DNA from 3 places in the Pseudomonas viridiflava genome. Region 1 is predicted to be linked to each of the others. Evidence: predicted binding sites of a transcription regulator. Region 1 holds the regulator's gene; each other region holds the start of a gene.
What was found. Region 1 encodes sigma-54, which starts transcription at its own class of promoters, with help from an activator protein. Its sites were predicted from a motif close to ANTGGCATNNANNTTGCTNT; they were not measured.
Positions count from the first base shown of each region.

Region 2: a site for sigma-54 is predicted at 3,549-3,568, ahead of flgB (flagellar basal body rod protein FlgB). Genes of this name have one in related genera too.
Region 3: a site for sigma-54 is predicted at 2,758-2,777, ahead of glnA (glutamate--ammonia ligase). Genes of this name have one in related genera too.

Region 1 is NZ_LT855380.1:1,112,692-1,119,633, reverse strand. It holds gene lptA (lipopolysaccharide transport periplasmic protein LptA) at 1-420, shown strand, start outside; gene lptB (LPS export ABC transporter ATP-binding protein) at 420-1,145, shown strand; gene CFBP1590_RS05365 (RNA polymerase factor sigma-54) at 1,341-2,834, shown strand; gene hpf (ribosome hibernation-promoting factor, HPF/YfiA family) at 2,909-3,217, shown strand; gene ptsN (PTS IIA-like nitrogen regulatory protein PtsN) at 3,230-3,694, shown strand; gene rapZ (RNase adapter RapZ) at 3,697-4,554, shown strand; gene CFBP1590_RS05345 (HPr family phosphocarrier protein) at 4,571-4,843, shown strand; gene CFBP1590_RS05340 (ZIP family metal transporter) at 5,313-6,200, opposite strand; gene CFBP1590_RS05335 (superoxide dismutase) at 6,229-6,840, opposite strand; gene CFBP1590_RS05330 (DUF2753 family protein) at 6,842-6,942, opposite strand, start outside.
Region 2 is NZ_LT855380.1:1,857,108-1,864,049, reverse strand. It holds gene CFBP1590_RS08840 (flagellar basal-body rod protein FlgF) at 1-37, opposite strand, end outside; gene CFBP1590_RS08835 (hypothetical protein) at 320-511, shown strand; gene flgE (flagellar hook protein FlgE) at 603-1,931, opposite strand; gene CFBP1590_RS08825 (flagellar hook assembly protein FlgD) at 1,960-2,637, opposite strand; gene flgC (flagellar basal body rod protein FlgC) at 2,653-3,093, opposite strand; gene flgB (flagellar basal body rod protein FlgB) at 3,097-3,504, opposite strand; gene CFBP1590_RS28055 (hypothetical protein) at 3,815-5,185, shown strand; gene cheR (protein-glutamate O-methyltransferase CheR) at 5,262-6,089, opposite strand; gene CFBP1590_RS08795 (chemotaxis protein CheV) at 6,152-6,942, opposite strand, start outside.
Region 3 is NZ_LT855380.1:5,563,460-5,570,401, forward strand. It holds gene typA (translational GTPase TypA) at 1-945, opposite strand, end outside; gene thiI (tRNA uracil 4-sulfurtransferase ThiI) at 1,089-2,543, opposite strand; gene glnA (glutamate--ammonia ligase) at 2,878-4,284, shown strand; gene CFBP1590_RS24945 (chorismate mutase) at 4,469-5,026, shown strand; gene CFBP1590_RS24950 (DUF4124 domain-containing protein) at 5,096-5,635, shown strand; gene CFBP1590_RS24955 (DUF4124 domain-containing protein) at 5,632-6,255, shown strand; gene glnL (nitrogen regulation protein NR(II)) at 6,781-6,942, shown strand, end outside.

The DNA.
Region 1 (6,942 bases):
GACAAGAAAGGCGTGGCCACCTACAAGGGCAACGTCATCATCACGCAGGGTTCGATGAAGATCACAGGCAACACCGTGACCATCACACGCAACGCTCAGGGCGAAGTGGATATCTTCACGTCTGTCGGCAACCTGGCCTACTACGAGCAGAAGCCGTCGGTGGACAAGCCGATCGTGCAGGCATACGCCGTCACCATTCAGTATTACGCCGCTCAGGACCGTATCGTCCTGATCGACAAGGCCAAGGTCGTCAACGACGGCAACACGTCCGAAGGCGAGAAGATCGTCTATGACACGGTCAGGCAGGTCGTCAGTGCGGGCCGTGCCAATGGTGGCGCGAAAGTGACCACGCCACGTCCACGGATCGACATGGTCATTCAGCCTAAAAAGAAAACCGATCAACCGCAGAAGGCCCAGTAATGGCGACGCTTAAAGCCCAGCATCTGGCTAAAAGCTACAAAAGCCGTCAGGTCGTGCGCGATGTGAGCATTTCCATCGACAGCGGCCAGATTGTCGGTCTGCTGGGCCCCAACGGCGCCGGCAAGACCACCTGCTTCTACATGATTGTCGGGCTGGTACAGGCCGATCAGGGCCGCGTGCTGATCGATGATCTGGACGTCAGCCATCAGCCCATGCACGGCCGCGCCCGTGCAGGTATCGGCTACCTGCCGCAGGAAGCCTCGATCTTCCGCAAGCTGTCGGTCTCCGACAACATCATGGCGATCCTCGAGACCCGCAAGGAACTCGATGCCGCTGCGCGACGCAAGGAACTGGAAAGCCTCCTGCAGGAGTTCCACATCACGCACATTCGCGACAACCTCGGGATGAGCCTCTCGGGTGGCGAACGTCGCCGTGTCGAGATCGCACGCGCGCTGGCGACAGCCCCAAAGTTCATCCTTCTGGACGAACCCTTCGCGGGCGTAGACCCTATTTCAGTCGGCGACATCAAGCAGATCATTCACCACCTCAAGGCCAAGGGCATTGGCGTGCTGATCACGGACCACAACGTTCGCGAGACGCTGGATATCTGTGAAACAGCCTATATCGTCAACGACGGGCAATTGATCGCAGAAGGCGACTCGCAAACCATTCTGGCCAACCAGCTGGTTAAAGAAGTCTATCTGGGTCACGAATTCCGCCTGTAAAAGCCGCATTCGAAAAAGCCGCATCCGGCCTGTCAAGGCCTCCAATACCGGTGCGGCTTGTTGACAACGTATTATTTCTAGTAACGCTCTAGGCAAACGCTCTGCTTTCAGGCATATAATTTGCTTAAGTTGGCGTTTCGGCGCCTGTAGTGGATGGCGCGAGAGCGCCGGCGAATAAGGTGTTTAGCCCCTGCCATGAAACCATCGCTAGTCTTGAGAATGGGCCAGCAGCTGACGATGACACCGCAGCTGCAACAGGCGATCCGCTTACTTCAGCTATCCACACTGGACCTCCAGCAGGAGATCCAGGAGGCGCTGGAATCAAACCCTATGCTGGAACGCCAGGAGGAAGGCGACGACTTCGACAACTCCGACCCGATGGCGGACAACATCGAACAAAAGCCCAACCCCGATGTTCAGGAACCGACCTATCAGGAATCTGCACCTACCGTAGACAACCTTGAAGAAGGTGAATGGAACGAACGCATTCCCAATGAGCTGCCCGTCGACACGGCCTGGGAAGACATCTACCAGACCAGCGCCAGCAGCCTGCCCAGCAATGACGATGATGAATGGGATTTCACCACCCGCACATCCGTTGGCGAAAGCCTGCAAAGCCATCTGCTCTGGCAGCTCAACGTCGCCCCGATGTCCGACAAGGACCGCCTGGTCGCCGTCACGCTGATCGACTGCATCAACAATCAGGGTTATCTCGACGAGACCCTTGAAGAGATTCTCGAATCCTTCGATCCCGAGCTGGATATCGAACTCGATGAGATCGAAGCCGTTCTGCACCGCATACAGCAATTCGAACCGGCCGGTATCGGCGCTCGCACCCTGAGCGAATGCCTGCTGCTGCAACTGCGTCAGCTGCCGGCAAAAACGCCCTGGCTGAGCGAAGCGCAGCGTCTGGTCACCGATTACATCGACCTGCTGGGCAGCCGTGACTACGCCCAGCTCATGCGCCGCATGAAGATCAAGGAAGACGAACTTCGTCAGGTCATCGAACTGGTGCAGAGTCTGAATCCGCGCCCTGGTTCACAGATCGAGTCCACCGAAGCCGAGTACGTCATTCCCGATGTCATCGTGCGCAAGGACAACGAACGCTGGCTGGTGGAGCTGAACCAGGAATCGGTGCCGCGCCTGCGGGTCAATCCGCAATATGCAGGCTTCGTGCGCCGCGCAGACACCAGCGCCGACAACACCTTCATGCGCAATCAGTTGCAGGAAGCCCGCTGGTTCATCAAGAGCCTGCAGAGCCGCAACGAGACGCTGATGAAGGTCGCCACCCAGATCGTCGAGCATCAGCGCGGCTTTCTGGAGTACGGCGATGAGGCCATGAAGCCGCTGGTACTGCACGACATCGCCGAAGCGGTGGGCATGCATGAATCAACGATTTCCCGGGTGACCACGCAGAAGTTCATGCACACGCCACGCGGCATTTACGAGCTGAAATACTTCTTCTCCAGCCATGTCAGCACCTCGGAAGGCGGCGAGTGCTCATCCACGGCAATTCGCGCGATCATCAAAAAACTGGTCGCGGCGGAAAATCAGAAAAAGCCGTTGAGTGATAGCAAGATCGCTGGTTTACTGGAGGCACAAGGCATTCAAGTAGCCCGTCGCACAGTTGCCAAATACCGCGAATCTCTTGGGATTGCACCCTCCAGCGAGCGCAAGCGACTGATGTGATGCAGGCCGAGCCACAGCGTTCCAGTGGCAGGCACCACGCCTGCCTCTTTATGCACTGGCAAAGGAGAAGCTGTATGCAAGTCAACATCAGTGGACACCAACTGGAAGTGACCAAGCCACTTCGTGAATACGTTGAGCTCAAGCTCAAGAAACTCGAAGGGCATTTTGACAAGATTACAAACGTGCAGGTCACGATGGCGGTCGAGAAGCTGAAACAGAAGATCGAAGCCACGCTGCATATCCACGGTGGAGAGGTAGTTGCCAATGCTGAACATGACGACATGTACGCGGCCATCGACCTGCTCACTGACAAGCTCGACAGACAATTGCTCAAGCATAAGGAAAAGCAGCAAAGCATCCTCAAGGGTGCAAACGCTCGCTGACGCTCACCACACATGATCCGACTTGAAGAAATCCTGACCCCCGGCCGTTCCGAAGTGAACGTGCCGGGCGGCAGCAAGAAAAGCGTACTCGAACATATTGCCCGACTGATCGGCCGCGAAGTACCGGGGCTTGATTGGGAAACAGTATTCAAAGCGCTCGTTGCCCGTGAAAAACTGGGATCTACCGGTTTCGGCAATGGCATTGCCATCCCTCACTGCCGTCTTGCCACCTGTGGCGAACCTGTCAGTGCCGTCATTCATCTCAACGATTCCGTGGACTTCGATGCCATCGACGGCGCGCCTGTCGACCTGCTGTTCGTGCTGCTGGTGCCAGAGGCCGCCACAGACAAACACCTGGAGTTGCTGCGCCAGATCGCAAGCATGCTCGACTCCAAGGATGTCCGGACACGACTGCGCAGCGCCAAGACCAATGAAGCGCTCTATCAAGTGGTGCTAGACGTGCAGAACGGCAACTGAACATGCGCATGATCATCGTGAGTGGCCGCTCCGGCTCGGGCAAAAGCACGGCGCTCGATGTACTGGAAGACAGCGGCTTCTACTGCGTCGACAACCTGCCTGCCGGATTGCTTCCGGAGCTCGCCGAACGCGCCTTGATCAATACCGAACTGGCCGAACCGCTGTTGGCCGTTTCCATCGATGCCCGCAACCTGCCCAGTCACCTGACCCGCTTCCCGGCCATGCTCGACGAGGTCCGTGGGCGCAATATCCAGTGCGATGTGCTGTATCTGGATGCCGACGAAGCCACCCTGCTCAAGCGCTTTTCCGAGACCCGCCGCCGCCATCCGCTGAGTACATCGGACCGTTCGCTGGCCGAGGCAATACGTGACGAGAGTACGCTGCTCGGGCCGATCATCGATCTGGCCGATCTCAAGATCAACACGACCCACCTTAATCTCTACCAGCTGCGCGATACGCTCAAGCTGCGCCTGCTGAACAAGCCGGAGCCAGGCACCGCTTTCCTGATCGAGTCGTTCGGCTTCAAGCGCGGCATGCCGGTCGATGCAGATCTGGTCTTTGATGTGCGCTGTCTGCCCAATCCGTACTGGAAACCCGAGCTGCGCGATCATTCGGGACTTGAGCAACCTGTTATCGATTATCTGGCGGTGCAGCCCGACGTTGAAGAAATGTTCCAGGACATCTCTTCCTACCTCGCCAAATGGCTGCCCCGCTTCGCCGCAAGCAATCGCTCCTATGTGACCATTGCCATTGGCTGCACAGGCGGGCATCACCGGTCTGTCTATCTGACGGAGCGACTGGGTCAGGTCCTGCAACCATTACTCAAGAACGTTCAGGTTCGCCACCGCGACCTCAGCTGAAAGGAACACCTTCGCGATGCCCGCTCGTCAAATCACCATCATCAACAAACTGGGCCTGCATGCCCGCGCAGCCGCCAAGTTCGTAGGCGTCGCCGGCAAACACCCTTGCCAGATACGGGTTGGCCGCTCGCCCGAGAGCATGGTCGACGGAAAAAGCATCATGGCCGTGATGATGCTGGCGGCTGGCAAGGGCACCGAGATCCATCTGTCGACTGAAGGCGAAGGCGAGCAGGAAGCACTGGATGGCCTGGTCGAGTTGATCAACAACAAGTTCGACGAAGGCGAGTAAACGAACGCTCTGCACGGCGCTGATCGTTCATCGTTATACGCAAGTTCGCCTCAACACTGATCGTGCCCATCGCTCCGCGTGGGCATGCCTCCCGTGACGCTCCGCGTCACAAATGGCACAGATTGCGGACTCAGTGAGCCGAGCGCATGGCTCAGGTCACCTTTGCGCCCTTACGGCGCGCTACTTTGAGGGACCAAAGTAGCCAAAGTCCTTCGCTCCGGTTCCGGCCCCGGCTTCGCCGCGGTTCCTTCGTCCTGACACTGATTCGGGGGTCGCTGCAAATGGGCCATCCATGGCCCAGTGCAGCTCAATCGGCATCCATGCCGATTGCCCCCCGAATCAGCGCCAGGACTCAGCCTTCACCCACGTCGCAATCGGCGGTGTCCGCACTATCGCGTAAAAAAGCACGGCAGTGCTGCTGTATCGCTGGATAGCCAGATGACTTGTGTATAACGATGAGCGCTGATCGTCAGACCAGCGCTGTATCCAGCACCATCATCAGACAGAACCCTGCAATCAAGCCCAGGCTGGCGATTTTGTTGTGTCCGTTCAGACGCGATTCCGGGATGATTTCGTGGGTCACCACCAGCAGCATGGCTCCCGCTGCCAGTGCCAGACCAAACGGCAACAAGGGTTCGGCAATCGCCACCAGCCAAGCGCCCAGCAGCGCGAACAGCGGCTCGACCAGCCCGGACGCCGCACCGATCAGAAACGCCCTTATCCGAGACATCCCCGCCCCCGCCAGCACCATGGCAATCACCAGCCCCTCGGGCACATCCTGCAAGGCAATGCCGATGGCCAGACTGTCGGCTTCCGACAACCCCCCGCCTGCGGACACACCAATTGCCATGCCCTCTGGAATGTTATGCGCCACGATGGCGATCACGAACAGCCAGATGCGCGGTGCAATTGCCGGGTGATCCTGAATGCCTCCCGACTGCGCACCCTGGGATACGCTGTAATCCACCGCGAACAGGCCAAGGGCACCCAGAACGAGTCCAAGGCTGATCAGGCCGCCAGCGCCCCACGGTGTAAACCCAAGGCCTTCGGCAGCGGCAAGGCCCGGCACGATCAGCGAGAACGCCGTCGCAGCCAGCATCACCCCGGCACCGAAACCCAGCAGACCGTCCGACACCATGATCGGCATCTTGCGGATCACCAACACCGGCACGGCGCCCAGTGCCGTGCCCAGAGCGCAGATAGCGCCACCTTCCAGAGCACGTAACAGGCGCGGCTCAAGGTTCAGCCAGGCCAGCCCTTGAGCCACCAGTAACGCCATACCCGCCAAAAGCAGCACGGTGCCTACTGCAAAACGAAACAACCGGACACTGCTGACAGCGAGTATTTCAGAACGCATAAACGGCCCTGGTTCGTGTTGAGAGAAATCAGGCCAGTGCGGCCTGATAACGTCGGGACACCTCGTCCCAGTTGACGACGTTGTAGAACGCATTGATGTATTCGGGACGACGGTTCTGGTAGCGCAGGTAATAGGCGTGCTCCCACACATCGAGACCGAGAATCGGCGTATTGCCGTTCATCAACGGGCTGTCCTGATTACCACTGCTCTCCACCACGAGTTTCTTGTCTGGCGTCACGCTCAGCCAGGCCCAGCCGCTGCCGAAACGGGTCAGCGCCGCTTTGGTAAAAGCTTCCTTGAAGCTGTCGAAGCCGCCCAACTGGGCGTCGATCGCTTGAGCCACCTCCCCTTTTGGCAGACCGCCACCGTCAGGCACCATGACTTCCCAGAACAACGAATGGTTGGCATGACCGCCGCCCTGATTGATCACCGCTGGACGCAGGTTTTCAGGCAGCTGCTTGACGCTGGCGACCAGCTTTTCGATGGGCCACTCGGCGTATTCGGTGCCCTCGACCGCAGCATTGAGGTTGTTGATGTACGTCTGATGGTGCTTGGTGTAATGGATCTCCATGGTTTGCGCATCAATGTGCGGCTCCAGGGCATCGTAGGCGTAAGGCAGTTCGGGAAGGGTGTAAGGCATTTCAATGTGCTCCGTAGAAAAGACCGGGGTTGGCCGCTGAATCGTGCTGCAACGAGGAGCGAGTGTGTTCACTGCTGCTGTTGAGAAGTCGATGCGTGCGCG
Region 2 (6,942 bases), 740 kb from region 1:
ATGCACCGCTCATTGCGACGTAAAGCAACTTGTCCACAGTCTTCCTCCTCCGACAGACGCTTGCCGCCTGTAGCTGTTCTGACAGTGAGAAAGCAATTTTCGAACCAACTCTTTACGCACGATACAAACGCTTGATTTACCAGCAAAAACGGGCGCACTCCAGCTGACCTGTGGCAAACGGCTATCCGATAGCGGCGGCAGACTGCCGCCTGCCTGCCAACACGGAGGACACACCGCCAAAAAAACTTCACTGCCCCCGCGTCGCAGTAGACAGGCAGTGATAATCTTGCGCTCACCACCCTGCACATCGGGAATCGACATGCCTGCTCGCACCTGGATTATCGGCATCGTCACCGCCAGCCTGACGACCTTCGCCCTGCTCGCCCACGCAGCGCCTGCCCACTATTACAAGTGGCAGGGCGACAGCCGTATCGTCTGTGCACAGACCAGCCCGGGGCCGGGCTGGACGCGATTGAAAGGTCACTTCGTCAAATCCGACTGCTCGATCTGAGCAGCCTCCCGACAGGTCGTTTTCGGATTGATCGTCGAGAAAACAAAAAGCCCCTTGAAGGGGCTTTTTGTTTATCGCAAAACCGACTTCATCAAGTCATCTGAATGGTGGTCTGCATGATGGTGCTTTGCGTCGAGATGGTCTTGGCGTTCGCCTGATAGTTGCTCTGCGCCTTGATCAGGTTGACCAGTTCCATGGTCAGGTCAACGTTGGACTCTTCCAGCGCCTGGCCGGTGATGTAGCCCAAGGTGCCCGACTGCGGAGTACCGCTGACCGGAACGCCCGACGCGAAGGTTTCACGCCAGTTGGTGCCGCCCGCCTGCGCCAGACCCTGCACGTTGGCGAAGTTGGTCAGCGAGGTCTGACCGATCACTTGCGACTTGCCGTTGGTGTAGGTGGCGAACAGGTTGCCGGTTGCATCCACGCTCATCGCGCTCAACTGGCCGGTCGCGTAACCATCCTGATCCTGAGTGAGCAGACCCGATACCGAAGCAGTCTGGGTGATGCCGGACATGTTCAGCTTGATCGTGGCCGCACCCGCAGCACCGTTGGCAGCCCAGGTCGTCGTGGTACCGGAACCGGTCTGCACGCCTGGCACCCAATTGTTGACGTTGAAGGTGCCGTCAGTGTTGAACGTGATGTTCGGGCTGTTGGTAGGTACAGCGCCAGGCGCGGTCACAACCAGATTACCCGCCGAGTTGAAGGTCAGGTCGTTCTTGTCGGCAGTGGTGGTGGCCGGGTTGGCGATGCTGCGGCCATCCATCAGCGAGTACATGGACCACGTGTTGGTGCCTGTCTTGACGAAGTACTGGTCCAGGGTGTGTGCATTACCCTGAGAGTCGTAAGTCGGCGTGCTGTACTTCATGTTGTAGCTTTTGGTATCTGTGGCATCGAAGGTCGACAGACTCGGCAATGGTGTCACCGAGTTCAGGTTGGCGACGTTGGTGATCGAACTGGTAGGCTTGGGCTCCAGGTTCGACGAATCAACGCGCAGATCGCTCAGTGCACCGGTGACGACGCTGCCATTGGCATCGACGTTGTAACCCTGCAGTTTCATGCCGCCGCTGTTGACGACAAAACCTTCCTTGTCGGTGTGGAACGCACCGGCACGGGTGTACAGCTTCTCGCCATTGTTGCTGAGCTGGAAGAAACCGTTGCCGTTGATGGCAAGGTCAAGGCTGTTGGCGGTGCCCGTGGTCAGGTTGCCCTGAGAGAACTGCTGGGAAACCGCTGCAGTGGAAACACCGCTGCCCACGTTGGTCTGGCCGGACGTACCGCGAATCGATTGCGCATACTGGTCGGCGAATTCCGCACGAGACGATTTGAAGCCGGTGGTCGCTACGTTGGCAATGTTGTTGCCGGTAACGTCAAGACTCTTGTTTGCAGCATAGAGCCCACTAAGACCGATATTGAAAGACATATTCCACTCCTGCGCCGTCTAGTCGGCTCTATATTCCGATCGTTTGAACTTTGGACAAGGCAACACTGCCGCTGGCCAGGTTGAGCTTTGTTTCAGCACCATTGACGCCCAGCGTGACGCTGTTGACGATCGCAGGCAGGTAAGTCGTGAACTGGGTGTTCTTGCCGTCAACCGAACCTGCAGCCGTGAAGCTGTAAGTACCGGCAGGTGCCACGGTGCCGTCGCTGGCCTTGCCATCCCAGGCAAAGCTGGTCGAACCGGCTGGCAGCGTGCCGAGGTCCACGGTATTGACCAGGTTCGACTGGGCGTCGTAAATCTTGACGCTCGTCACAGAGCTGGTCGCTGGCACTGCGATGGAGCCGACCATGCCCTTGGTGGTGTCAACCGCTGTGGAGCCGGCATTGATGATTACCGAGCGACCTACCAGCGACGACGCCTGGAGCGCCTGGGACGACTGGTAGCTGCCGGCAATCGAATCAACAGTAGAGGTCAGGTTCTGCAGGCTTTCCACACTGCTGAACTGAGCCAGCTGCGCCACAAACTCAGTGTTGTCCTGAGGATCCAGCGGGTTCTGGTTCTTCATCTGCGTGACCAGCAACTGCAGGAAGGAATCCTTGCCCAGCGTGCCCGTCGAATCAGTCTTCGTCGGCGTCGGGTTCTGAAGCGAGTTTACAAAACTCGTCGATACATTATTTTCAACGGCCATATCTTTCGCCTTCTATCACTGACCGAGGGTCAGAACCTTCTGCATCATGGATTTTGCGGTGTTCATGATTTCTGCGTTGGTCTGGAACGAACGACTGGCAGAAATCATGTCGGCCATTTCTTCCACGACATTGACGTTGGGGTAGTAGACATACCCGTTCTTGTCAGCCGAAGGATGATTGGGCTCGTAGCGCGCTTCGAGGTTGGAACTGTCTTCGATGATGCCGTTGACCTGAACGCCCTGCCCGGCTTCGCCCTGGTCCTGGAACAGCGACCCACCCGTGGACTGCTGACCCTGCATCACGGTGGCGAACACCGGATGACGGGCGCGGTAGGTGGCGTCAGCGCTCGAGGAAACGGTCTCGGCGTTGGCGATGTTACTGGCCGTGGTGTTCAGACGCGTGGTCTGGGCACTCATGGCGCTACCGGCAATGTTGAACACATTGGCTAGTGACATGAATTACTCTCCGCGAAGGGCTGCAACCAGCCCTTTGAATTTGCTGTTGAGCAAAGTGAAGCTGGCCTGGAAGCCCATGGCGTTCTCGGTGTAGCTGGCCTGCTCGACCTGGGAATCGACGGTGTTCTGGTCAAGCGATGGCTGCGACGGCGTGCGATACATCAGCGTGCCGTCCTGATTGCCCATGCCCTCGGCTTCGATGTGGCGACTGTTGGTCTTGTTCAGCGCAAAATGGCCGTTCTGGACCTTGTCGTTCTCGGCAGCCAGCACCGACGAAAAGTCGAGATCGCGCGCCTTGAAGTTCGGGGTATCAGCGTTGGAAATGTTGTTGGCCAACACCTCTGCACGCTGAGCCCGGAAATTGAGGGCCTTTTCGTGAATGCCTAGCGCTTTGTCGAAACTGATGCTCATGTCGGGAAACCTTTGCCGGTTGACCTGATTCTGTTGTCAGTGACAAAGCAATCGGCGTGCCACTTCTCAAAACGCAATGATTACGGGGCTTGCGGGCGGTGGCAAAGCGGCAATGCCAGAAAAGCGGCAAGGCATTTCCGCTGTAAAGAGGTAAAGCGGCAAGGTGGGTGCCGTTTTTTTGCCAGTATTCTGCTGGCAACCAGCGTCGGAGGACCACGCTCACGCAGGTCGCTTATGACTGCAGAGATCCGGCATACAGTCGATAGCTCTGGATGATCACAGGAATGATGTGCAAAGGGAGTTTCAAATCTTGGTCAACTCAGTCAGCACGAATAGCGCCTACGTACCGCCAGCCGCCAGCGCCACGAAAGCAGCATCGGCAAGCGCACCCACCAGCTCAAATGCAACTTCGTTTGCAACGGGCACCGCCGAAACGAACGCCGGGTTGTCTTCCCTTTCGCTTCAATTGAGCGAAAGCGCAACACGCGCAGCCTCCAGAGACTCAGCGTTAACCCGTCAGGAGCTGAGTGAAAAGGCAGCGCATCAGCTGAGCCAGATCGCAGGGCCTGGCTATGACGCAAACAAGGCCCGCAATAATGCAGAGGCTGTCGACAGTTACGATCCCGAACGACTGGCTCGCGCTGAGAAAGCGACTCGGTTTGTGAGCGGAGGTAGCGACAACCCCTTTGCAGGAATGCCCCGCAGCCAGCTTGCCCTGATCGCCTATGACGACAGCGACACCTTCACGGTGAACGAGAAGAGAGCAGCCTTCGAGGAGGACTTCCAGCAGGAATCACAGTGGCGGCAACAATTTGCAGCCAAAGCCATGGCCGAGTACAACGCAACCGGAAAACTCACCAACGCGTTTACCGAAGCACTCCAGCACTTCAAGGGCCTCCCGGCTATTGAACAGGCGCAATACCCGGAAGATTACGAAGCAAAATTACAAGGCTGGATCGACCTCGATTTCAATTACTGGACCCACACCGCCGAAGGCAAAGGCGGTGCTCAGCGCCTGTTCAGCCAGCTTCTGAAGCTGGATAAAAACCCGATCGACGAGAGCATTGCACGCGCTGATACCCGAGACAAAAGCCTCAGCCGCCAAGAGCTGAGCGAGAAAGCCCGTCAAGTGACGGAGCAACTGATAGGCCGCAGCTACGACGACAATAAAGCCAGGCACGATGCGGAAGTCCCCGACAGCATTGATCCTGATCGTCTGGAACGCGCCAAAGAGGCCACTCGTTTTACCAACGGCAGCGGCACAAACCCGTTCGCCGGCATGTCACGAGAGCAACTCTCCGTCATCGCGTATGACGAAGGTGGAGATTTCACCGTCAATGAGAAAAAAGCGGCGTGGCTTGAGTCCTACCATCAGGAAACAATCTGGCGGCAGAAAGTAGTGGCGCAAGGGAGTGCCGAATACAGTTCAACGGGCAAACTCACCCAGTTCTTCACCTCGGTGCTGGATCACTACAAAGCGCTGCCAGCCATTGAGCAGGCCACCTACGACGCCGGTTACGAGACCAGACTTCAGGCATTTATCGACCTGGATTTCAATTACTGGACCCACACCGCCGAAGGCAAAGGCGGGAGCGCTCAAAGCCTCCTGGAAAAATTCCTGAAGCTTGATGACACTGCGTTTGACCAGGACACACAGCCCACGAAACCTGTTCAACCTTAGCCAACTTATTTCCCATCCAATAAAAAAGAGACCCAAAGGTCTCTTTTTTATTTTCATTGAGTACAACCACTGCCAATCACTTGGCCTTGTAAATGATCCCCGGGCTGCACTGAACCATCTGGTAGTGATCCGGCAGGCCGTTGAGCGCTTCGGAAGCCCCCAGGAACAGGTAGCCACCCGGCTTGAGCGTGCCGTGGATGCGCAACAGGATGTCTTTTTTCACCTCAGCAGAGAAGTAGATCAGCACGTTGCGGCAGAACACGATGTCGAACTTGCCCAGCGCAGCGTAGCTGTCGAGCAGGTTGAAGGAGCGGAACTCCACGCGACTCTTGATCGGCGTCTTGACGACCCAGCGGCCCGGACTCTTGACGTCGAAAAAGCGCTGCAGGCGATCCGGCGACAGGCCGCGGCCGATGGCCAGGCTGTCGTACTCACCAGTCTTGCAGTTGTTGAGCATCGCACCCGACAGGTCGGTGGCAACGATTTGCGCGCCAGACTTGAGCTGGCCAGGGTTGGCGCGCTCGAATTCATCGATGGACATCGACAGCGAATACGGTTCCTGCCCCGACGAACAGGCCGCCGACCATATGCGCAGTCGCTGGCCGGGACTGGCCTTGATCTGCTCGGGAAGCACCTTGTTCTTCAAGACTTCGAAGGGGTAGGTATCGCGAAACCACAGGGTTTCGTTGGTCGTCATCGCATCGACCACCTGCTCGCGCAAGCCACTGCGCGGCTGGGTCTGAATGCGCTGGACCAATTCGCCAAGCGATTTGATGCTTTGCTGTTCCATCAGTTTGTTGAGACGGCTGGACACCAGGTACTGCTTGTTTTCCCCAAGCAGGATGCCACAGGCTTTTTCCAGAAATACCCGGAACTGATCAAAATCCAAATTACCCGTAGACAAGGTGCAGCCTCTCAAATCAGGTGAATCACCGGGGACGACGCCCCCGACTATTATTCCATTACTTATTCTGCTGCGTTGATACGCGCTACAACTCTGGCTGCCAGATCATCCGGCCGGAATTTCGCGAGGAAATCGTCGGCACCGACTTTCTTGACCATCGCCTGGTTGAACACCCCGGAAAGCGAGGTATGCAGGGTGATGTGCATTTTCTGCATGCGCGGATCGTTGCGGATCGCCGCGGTTAGGGTATAGCCGTCCATCTCCGGCATTTCAATGTCGGAGATCATCATCAAGAACTCTTCGTGAGGCTTCTTGCCCTCTTCGACCATCTTGCGCAGGTAGTCCAGCGCCTGACGACCGTCGTTCAGCGCAACCACCTCCACGCCGACCGTTTCCAGACAACGACTGACCTGCTTGCGCGCCACCGATGAGTCATCGACGGTCAGCACTCGCAGCGAGATTGCCTTGTGGTGAACCTCTTCATTAATGACGCCCACCGACACCTCTTCAGAGATCGGCGCTACCTCGGCGAGAATTTTCTCGACGTCGATAATCTCGACCAGCTGATTATCGACCCGTGTGACGGCGGTCAGGTAATGGTCGCGGCCGGTGCCTTTGGGTGGTGGATGAATCTCTTCCCAGTTCATGTTGACGATGCGCTCGACCGAGTGCACCAGAAAACCCTGAACCTTGGTGTTGTATTCCGTGATGATCACGAAGGAGTTGACCAGCGAGATCATGCCTGTCGAACCGGTTGCCATCGCCAGGTCCATGATCGGAATGGTGCCGCCGCGAATGCTCGCCACGCCCCGCACGATCGGACTCGATTTGGGCATGATGGTGAGTTTCGGGC
Region 3 (6,942 bases), 1.6 Mb from region 1:
GTCGTTTACCTGGAAGGTCATGGAAACGGTTGGCTCGTCAACAGTCAGAGGCTTCATGGCCTCGACGTTGTCCGGCTGGCACAGGGTGTCGGAGATGAACAAGGAGTCCATACCGCTCACGCATACGATGTCGCCGGCAAACGCTTCTTCAACGTCGATACGGTGCAGACCGTGGTGACCCATCAGTTTCAGGATACGACCGTTACGCTTCTTGCCGTCAGCACCAATGGCGACGACCGGGGTGTTCGGCTTGACGCTACCACGAGCGATACGGCCAACACCGATGACGCCCAGGAAGCTGTTGTAGTCCAGTGCGGAGATCTGCATCTGGAACGGGCCGTCACGGTCAACCTTTGGAGCCGGTACGTTGTCGACGATCGACTGGTACAGCGGGGTCATGTCTTCAGCCATGTCGGTGTGGTCCAGACCGGCAATGCCGTTCAGGGCCGAGGCGTAGACGACTTTGAAGTCCAGCTGTTCTTCGGTGGCACCCAGGTTGTCGAACAGGTCGAAGATCTGGTCCAGAACCCAGTCCGGACGCGCGCCTGGACGGTCAACCTTGTTGATGACCACGATTGGACGCAGGCCGGCTTCGAAAGCCTTCTTGGTCACGAAACGGGTCTGCGGCATAGGGCCGTCCTGAGCATCGACCAGCAGCAGCACGGAGTCGACCATCGACATCACGCGCTCTACTTCACCACCGAAGTCGGCGTGGCCCGGGGTGTCCACGATGTTGATGTGGAAGCCGTTCCAGTTGATCGCGGTGTTCTTCGCGAGAATGGTAATACCGCGCTCTTTTTCCTGGTCGTTGGAGTCCATCACGCGCTCGTCGTTGAGCTCGTTGCGCTCCAGAGTGCCGGATTGACGCAGGAGTTTGTCTACCAGGGTGGTCTTACCATGGTCAACGTGGGCGATGATGGCGATGTTGCGTAGATTTTCGATCACTTGTGTATCTCGATCAGAGGATTCGGTCTGCTGACGGTTTAACGCCGGCGATTAACAGTTACTAGTCGGCAAAAGCCGTTACGGCTTGGCGACTGGTGTCGGGGGGCCGGTGACGCAAGCCACAGGCAAACAGCCCCGGGCACTTAGCTCGGTCGATAAACGCGCACATTGGCATGCCCCTCACTGAGCAAATGGTGAGCATGCAGGCGACTCATGACGCCTTTGTCGCAATACAACAGGTACTGGCGCGTGTTATCCAGTTCCTTGAAACGGCTGTTCAGTGCATAGAACGGCAGCGTTTGTACTTCTATGCCCGGCACCTGCAGCGGCTGGTCTTCCTGCGCATCCGGGTGACGGATGTCGATGACGACCTGACCGGCCAGCGCCTGGCTGACTTCTTCTATATCGACATTGCGGCTCAGATCGTCGATGACCCGATCGATCGAAACCAGCTTTGCGCGCTCGAGCGCCTGCTCGAGAATCGCCATGTCGAACTGTTTTTCTTCGTACTCAACGCGATTCCGCTTGGCGTTGGTCTTGGGGTTGACCGAGATCACCCCGCAATATTCAGGCATGTGTCGGGCGAAGTCGGCCGTACCGATCTCCGTCGCCTGATCCACGATGTCCTGCTTGTGGCTGGCCACCAGAGGCCGCAACACCAGCTTGTCGGTCGCCGAATCGATCAGCGACAGGTTGGGCAGCGTCTGGCTCGACACCTGTGAAATCGCCTCGCCCGTGACCAGCACATCGATTTCGAGACGATCAGCCACGGATGAAGCAGCGCGTAACATCATACGCTTCAAAACTACACCCATATGACTGTTATCGACTTTCTGCAGAATTTCTCCGAGAACTTCCTCGAAAGGCACGCTCACGAACAGCACTCGCTGGGAGCTGCCGTACTTCTTCCAGATGAAATGAGCGACTTCCATCACGCCCAGTTCGTGGGCACGACCGCCCAGATTGAAGAAGCAGAAGTGGGCCATAAGCCCGCGGCGCATGATCTGATAGGCCGCAACGGTCGAATCGAAACCGCCGGACATCAATACCAGGGTCTGCTCCAGCGCGCCGAGCGGATAACCGCCCAGGCCTTTATGCTGGTCATGAACGACAAACAACCGTTGGTCGCGAATTTCCATTCTGACCACCAGATCGGGCTTTTTCAGCTCGATTCCGGCCGCGCCGCACTGCTGACGCAACTGGCTGCCGACGTATTTCTCGACATCCATGGAGCTGAAATCGTGTCGTCCGGCACGCTTGCAACGCACGGCGAACATCTTGCCCGGCAGCAGGTCGGCGTAGTGCGCTTTGCACTTGGCAACGATGTCATCCATGTCGCCCAGCGGGTACTCGGCCACCTGCAGAAAGTTGGCGATGCCAGGCATGCAACTCAGGCGCTCGGTAATGCCCTGCAGCACTTTGGGGTCGGTCAGCCGGGTCTCCACCTCGAGGTTGTCCCATACGCCACCCACAACAATGTCCGCGTCCAGTTCCCGGAGCACGGTACGAATGTTCTTGCCCAGCTGCCGGATGAACTTCTTGCGAACCGGCGGGCTTTTGATGGTGATTTCTGGGAAAACTTTAACGATTAGTTTCATGGAAACGGTGCGTGAGGTGCCGACCAAAAAAGGGGGGCGCGGATTATAGCGGAAATTGCTCACGGTTTAACCAGTTATCGTACGGCCAATCATCTACGCACCAAAAAGGGTCGGCGCTTCAATTGCCAGCGCCATAAAGGTGCGTGATTTTTCCGAGAATCCTCATTTGACGCCCTGAAAGCCTCGGATTGAGGCAAAAAACCCAACACGGGGCACTGGCATGCAAATTGCTCCCTTGTGAGGCAGGTTGCCTTGGCAGAGTATTCGCGCCGGCATCACCCAAATTCAAGGGGCCCAAAACTATAAGGCGGTCCCTAGCCACCCGGAGGACACCATGTCGAAGTCGGTTCAACTCATCAAAGATCATGACGTTAAGTGGATTGATCTGCGCTTCACAGACACCAAGGGCAAGCAGCAGCACGTCACGATGCCTGCGCGCGATGCGCTGGAAGACGACTTCTTTGAAGTCGGCAAAATGTTCGACGGTTCCTCCATCGCTGGCTGGAAAGGCATCGAAGCCTCCGACATGATCCTGCTGCCGGACGACGAAACTGCCGTTCTCGATCCGTTCACCGAAGAGCCGACCATCATTCTGGTCTGCGACATCATCGAACCTTCGACCATGCAGGGCTACGATCGCGACCCACGCGCCATCGCCCACCGTGCCGAGGAATATCTGAAGTCCACCGGTATCGGTGACACCGTATTCGTAGGTCCTGAGCCAGAGTTCTTCGTCTTCGACGAAGTGAAGTTCAAGTCCGACATCTCCGGCTCCATGTTCAAGATCTTCTCCGAACAGGCTTCCTGGATGACCGACGGCGACATCGACGGCGGCAACAAGGGCCACCGTCCTGGCGTCAAGGGTGGCTACTTCCCGGTTCCACCGGTCGACCACGACCACGAAATCCGTACCGCAATGTGCAACGCCCTGGAAGAAATGGGCCAGATCGTGGAAGTACACCACCACGAAGTTGCCACTGCCGGCCAGAACGAAATCGGCGTGAAATTCAACACGCTGGTCAAGAAGGCTGACGAAGTTCAGACCCTCAAATACTGCGTACACAACGTTGCCGATGCCTACGGCCGTACCGCTACCTTCATGCCGAAGCCTCTTTATGGCGACAACGGTTCGGGTATGCACGTGCACATGTCCATCTCCAAAGATGGCAAGAACACCTTCGCAGGCGAAGGCTATGCCGGTCTGTCCGACACTGCCCTGTTCTTCATCGGCGGTATCATCAAGCACGGCAAGGCACTGAACGGCTTCACCAACCCGTCGACCAACTCGTACAAGCGTCTGGTCCCAGGTTTCGAAGCACCGGTCATGCTGGCCTACTCGGCACGTAACCGCTCCGCGTCCATCCGTATTCCTTACGTCTCCAGCCCACGCGGCCGTCGTATCGAAGCACGCTTCCCGGATCCGGCAGCCAACCCGTACCTGGCGTTCGCTGCACTGTTGATGGCTGGCCTGGACGGCATCCAGAACAAGATCCACCCTGGCGACGCAGCTGACAAGAACCTGTATGACCTGCCGCCTGAAGAGGCCAAAGAGATTCCACAGGTTTGCGGCAGCCTGAAAGAAGCCCTGGAAGAACTGGACAAGGGCCGTGCGTTCCTGACCAAGGGCGGCGTATTCAGCGACGACTTCATCGATGCCTACATCGAGCTGAAAAGCGAAGAAGAAATCAAGGTCCGCACCTTCGTACACCCACTGGAATACGAGCTGTACTACAGCTGCTGATCCAGTCGCACCAACGTTGATGGCCTGACGTTGATGGCGTAACAAAAGACCTCCTTCGGGAGGTCTTTTTGTTTGCGCAATATCAATTGTCGGACAATTCATGAATCTTTATTCACTCGAAGGCACTGGCCCCGAACCGCGACGTGGCGTTAACTCTTCATCCTTTCCCACGATGGAGCGCCCCATGCGCATGCTTCTCGCCAGTTCGTTACTGACCCTGACCTGTCTGTCCTCAGGCTTTATCTTCGCCGCCGAGCAGAAACCTTCCGCCCTTGAACCTTTGCTGCAGGCCATCAGCGAGCGCCTGACGATTGCCGATCAGGTGGCTCTCAGCAAATGGGACAGTGGCAAGGCCGTCGAAGACCCGCCCCGCGAGCAACAGGTGATTACCGCTGCCCAGGCGCGTGCCGCCGAGTTCAAGTTGAACCCGGAGGATGTCCAGCGGCTGTTCCGTGCCCAGATTGAAGCCAACAAGCGTGTGCAGAACGCCCTGCTTGCCCAATGGCACGCGGCAGGCAAGGCGCCCGACACCGTACGTCTGAGCCTGGTCGACGACATCCGTCCGAAACTGGATCGCCTGCAGACTGAATTGTTGAAGGCCTACGCGGACTTCCAGCCGGTGCGCATGTCGAGCGATTGCCAGACGCTGCTGGACGCCGCACTCAAGCGCCACCTGAGCGACCCAATCCATGATCAGGCGCTGGTGCTGGCCACTGCGGATCTGTGCGCACCAAAACTGTAAGCCTGTCTGCACGACACAGGGCGAAGTGTTCTATGCTGGTGACCTTTGCCCTTCGCTGTCGAGCCCCCCATGCGTCAAAGCCTCATCTGCCTGTTCCTATTGATCAGCCTGCCTGCCGTAGCGCAGATCTATAAGTACACCGACGCGAATGGCAATACGGCGTTCAGTAATGAGCCACCCAATGGCGTCAAGACCGAAGTCGTCGAACTGCCGCCGCTCAACAGCGTGGAATCCCGTCCCTCCCGACCGGTCCTCAACACCGCGCCGCAAGCAGTCGAGTCGCAGACTCAAACGCCGGCACAGTCTCAAGACGCCTACAGCACGCTCGAACTCTCTGACCTGCCGACCGACGAGGCACTGCGCGCCAACAACGGTTCTTTCATCATCGGCGTGAAAATCCAGCCGCGTCTGCAACAGGCCCACCGCCTGCAACTGCTGCTGGACGGCAACCTGTATGGCCAGCCCACCAACCTTCCGCGCTTTCAGGTCATGAACATTGATCGTGGCGAGCACAGCTTCGCAGTGGTAGTGAAGGACGGCGAACGCATCATCCAGCAAAGCGAGACCATCACCCTGACCGTGCAACGCGTTCACCTCGGCAAGCCATGAACGTGCGCAACCTGCTGCTGACGCTGTTATTGCTCTACGCGCTGCCCGCGCTGGCGGACGTTTACACCTATATAGATGCCAACGGTAATCGAGTCTTTACCGACCAGCCGCGCAAGAAGGCCAAGCGCGTCGACATCCCGCCCAGCAACAACATGACCGGCACGCCGCCCACCCGGACCCTCAAGAGCAAACCCGTCGAAAGCAAGCCGCCTGCGATCTTCCACTATCAGCTGTTGCGAGTGCTTGTGCCTGAACCGGATGCCGCGATCAGCAGCCCCAGCGGCGACCTGATCGTGACGGTGACCAGCGATCCGGTATTACAGCCCGGCCACAGTTATCGTCTTTTGCTGGACGGGGTTGCCGTAGGCCAGCCGGGACGCAGCCCGGTGTTTCCACTGAGCAATATTGACCGGGGCACGCATCAGATCTCTGTCGAGATCTTCGACCCATTGGGACGGGTACTGGAAAAGACGCCCAACCAGTCCTTTCACTTGAAGCGCATTTCCCTTGCACAGAAGCGTGCAGTCAACCCGTGCAAGACCGAGGAGTACGGTGTTCGCCCTGAGTGCCCGATCAAGGACAAGCCCGAACCGGAAAGCAGCATTCTGCCGTTCCTCTGAAGCTATCTCGTCTTCGACGTAGCGCTGTCCCGCAGCAAACACCGGACCGTGGGAGGCGGCTTGCCGGCGATCTGCCGGGAACCGGCAGCAAAACCTGCACACGCGGTGTGTCAGATGCACCTTGGGGCCGCTGCGCAGCCCATCGCTGCCGTCGTAACCTGCGAGAGCTCCTACGCCCTGCGGGCAGAAGCCGATTTCAACCAATCTTCAGGCACTGGACGCGTGACAGGAGACGGCATACGCCAGGGCACCTTTTTGGTGCGCTAATCTGGCATCCACGCAACAATACAGCCCACTTTGGTTCAGAAATCACCCTCAAGTAGCGCCGTATGCGGGCACGCGTTCGAAAAAAGCACCTGTTTTGCAGAGAAAACGCTTCTTTTCGGAGCCTTGGTTTGGTTTTTGCAACTTCACCGGCATAGCACCCCGTCAAGCACCATATGGGTGGCTCTGCCCGTGCTGACAAGGACCTGTCAGCACCCGCATAGCGCGATTGCCATGTGCCAAAAGAGGTCAACACGATTCATGACTATCAGCGACGCGCTGCACAGACTGTTACTGGATAACCTGACCACTGCCACCATTCTGCTCAACGCCGACCTGCGTCTCGAGTACATGAACCCGGCGGCGGAAATGCTGCTCGCCATCAGTGGGCAGCGCAGCCATGGGCAATTCATCAGCGAGCTG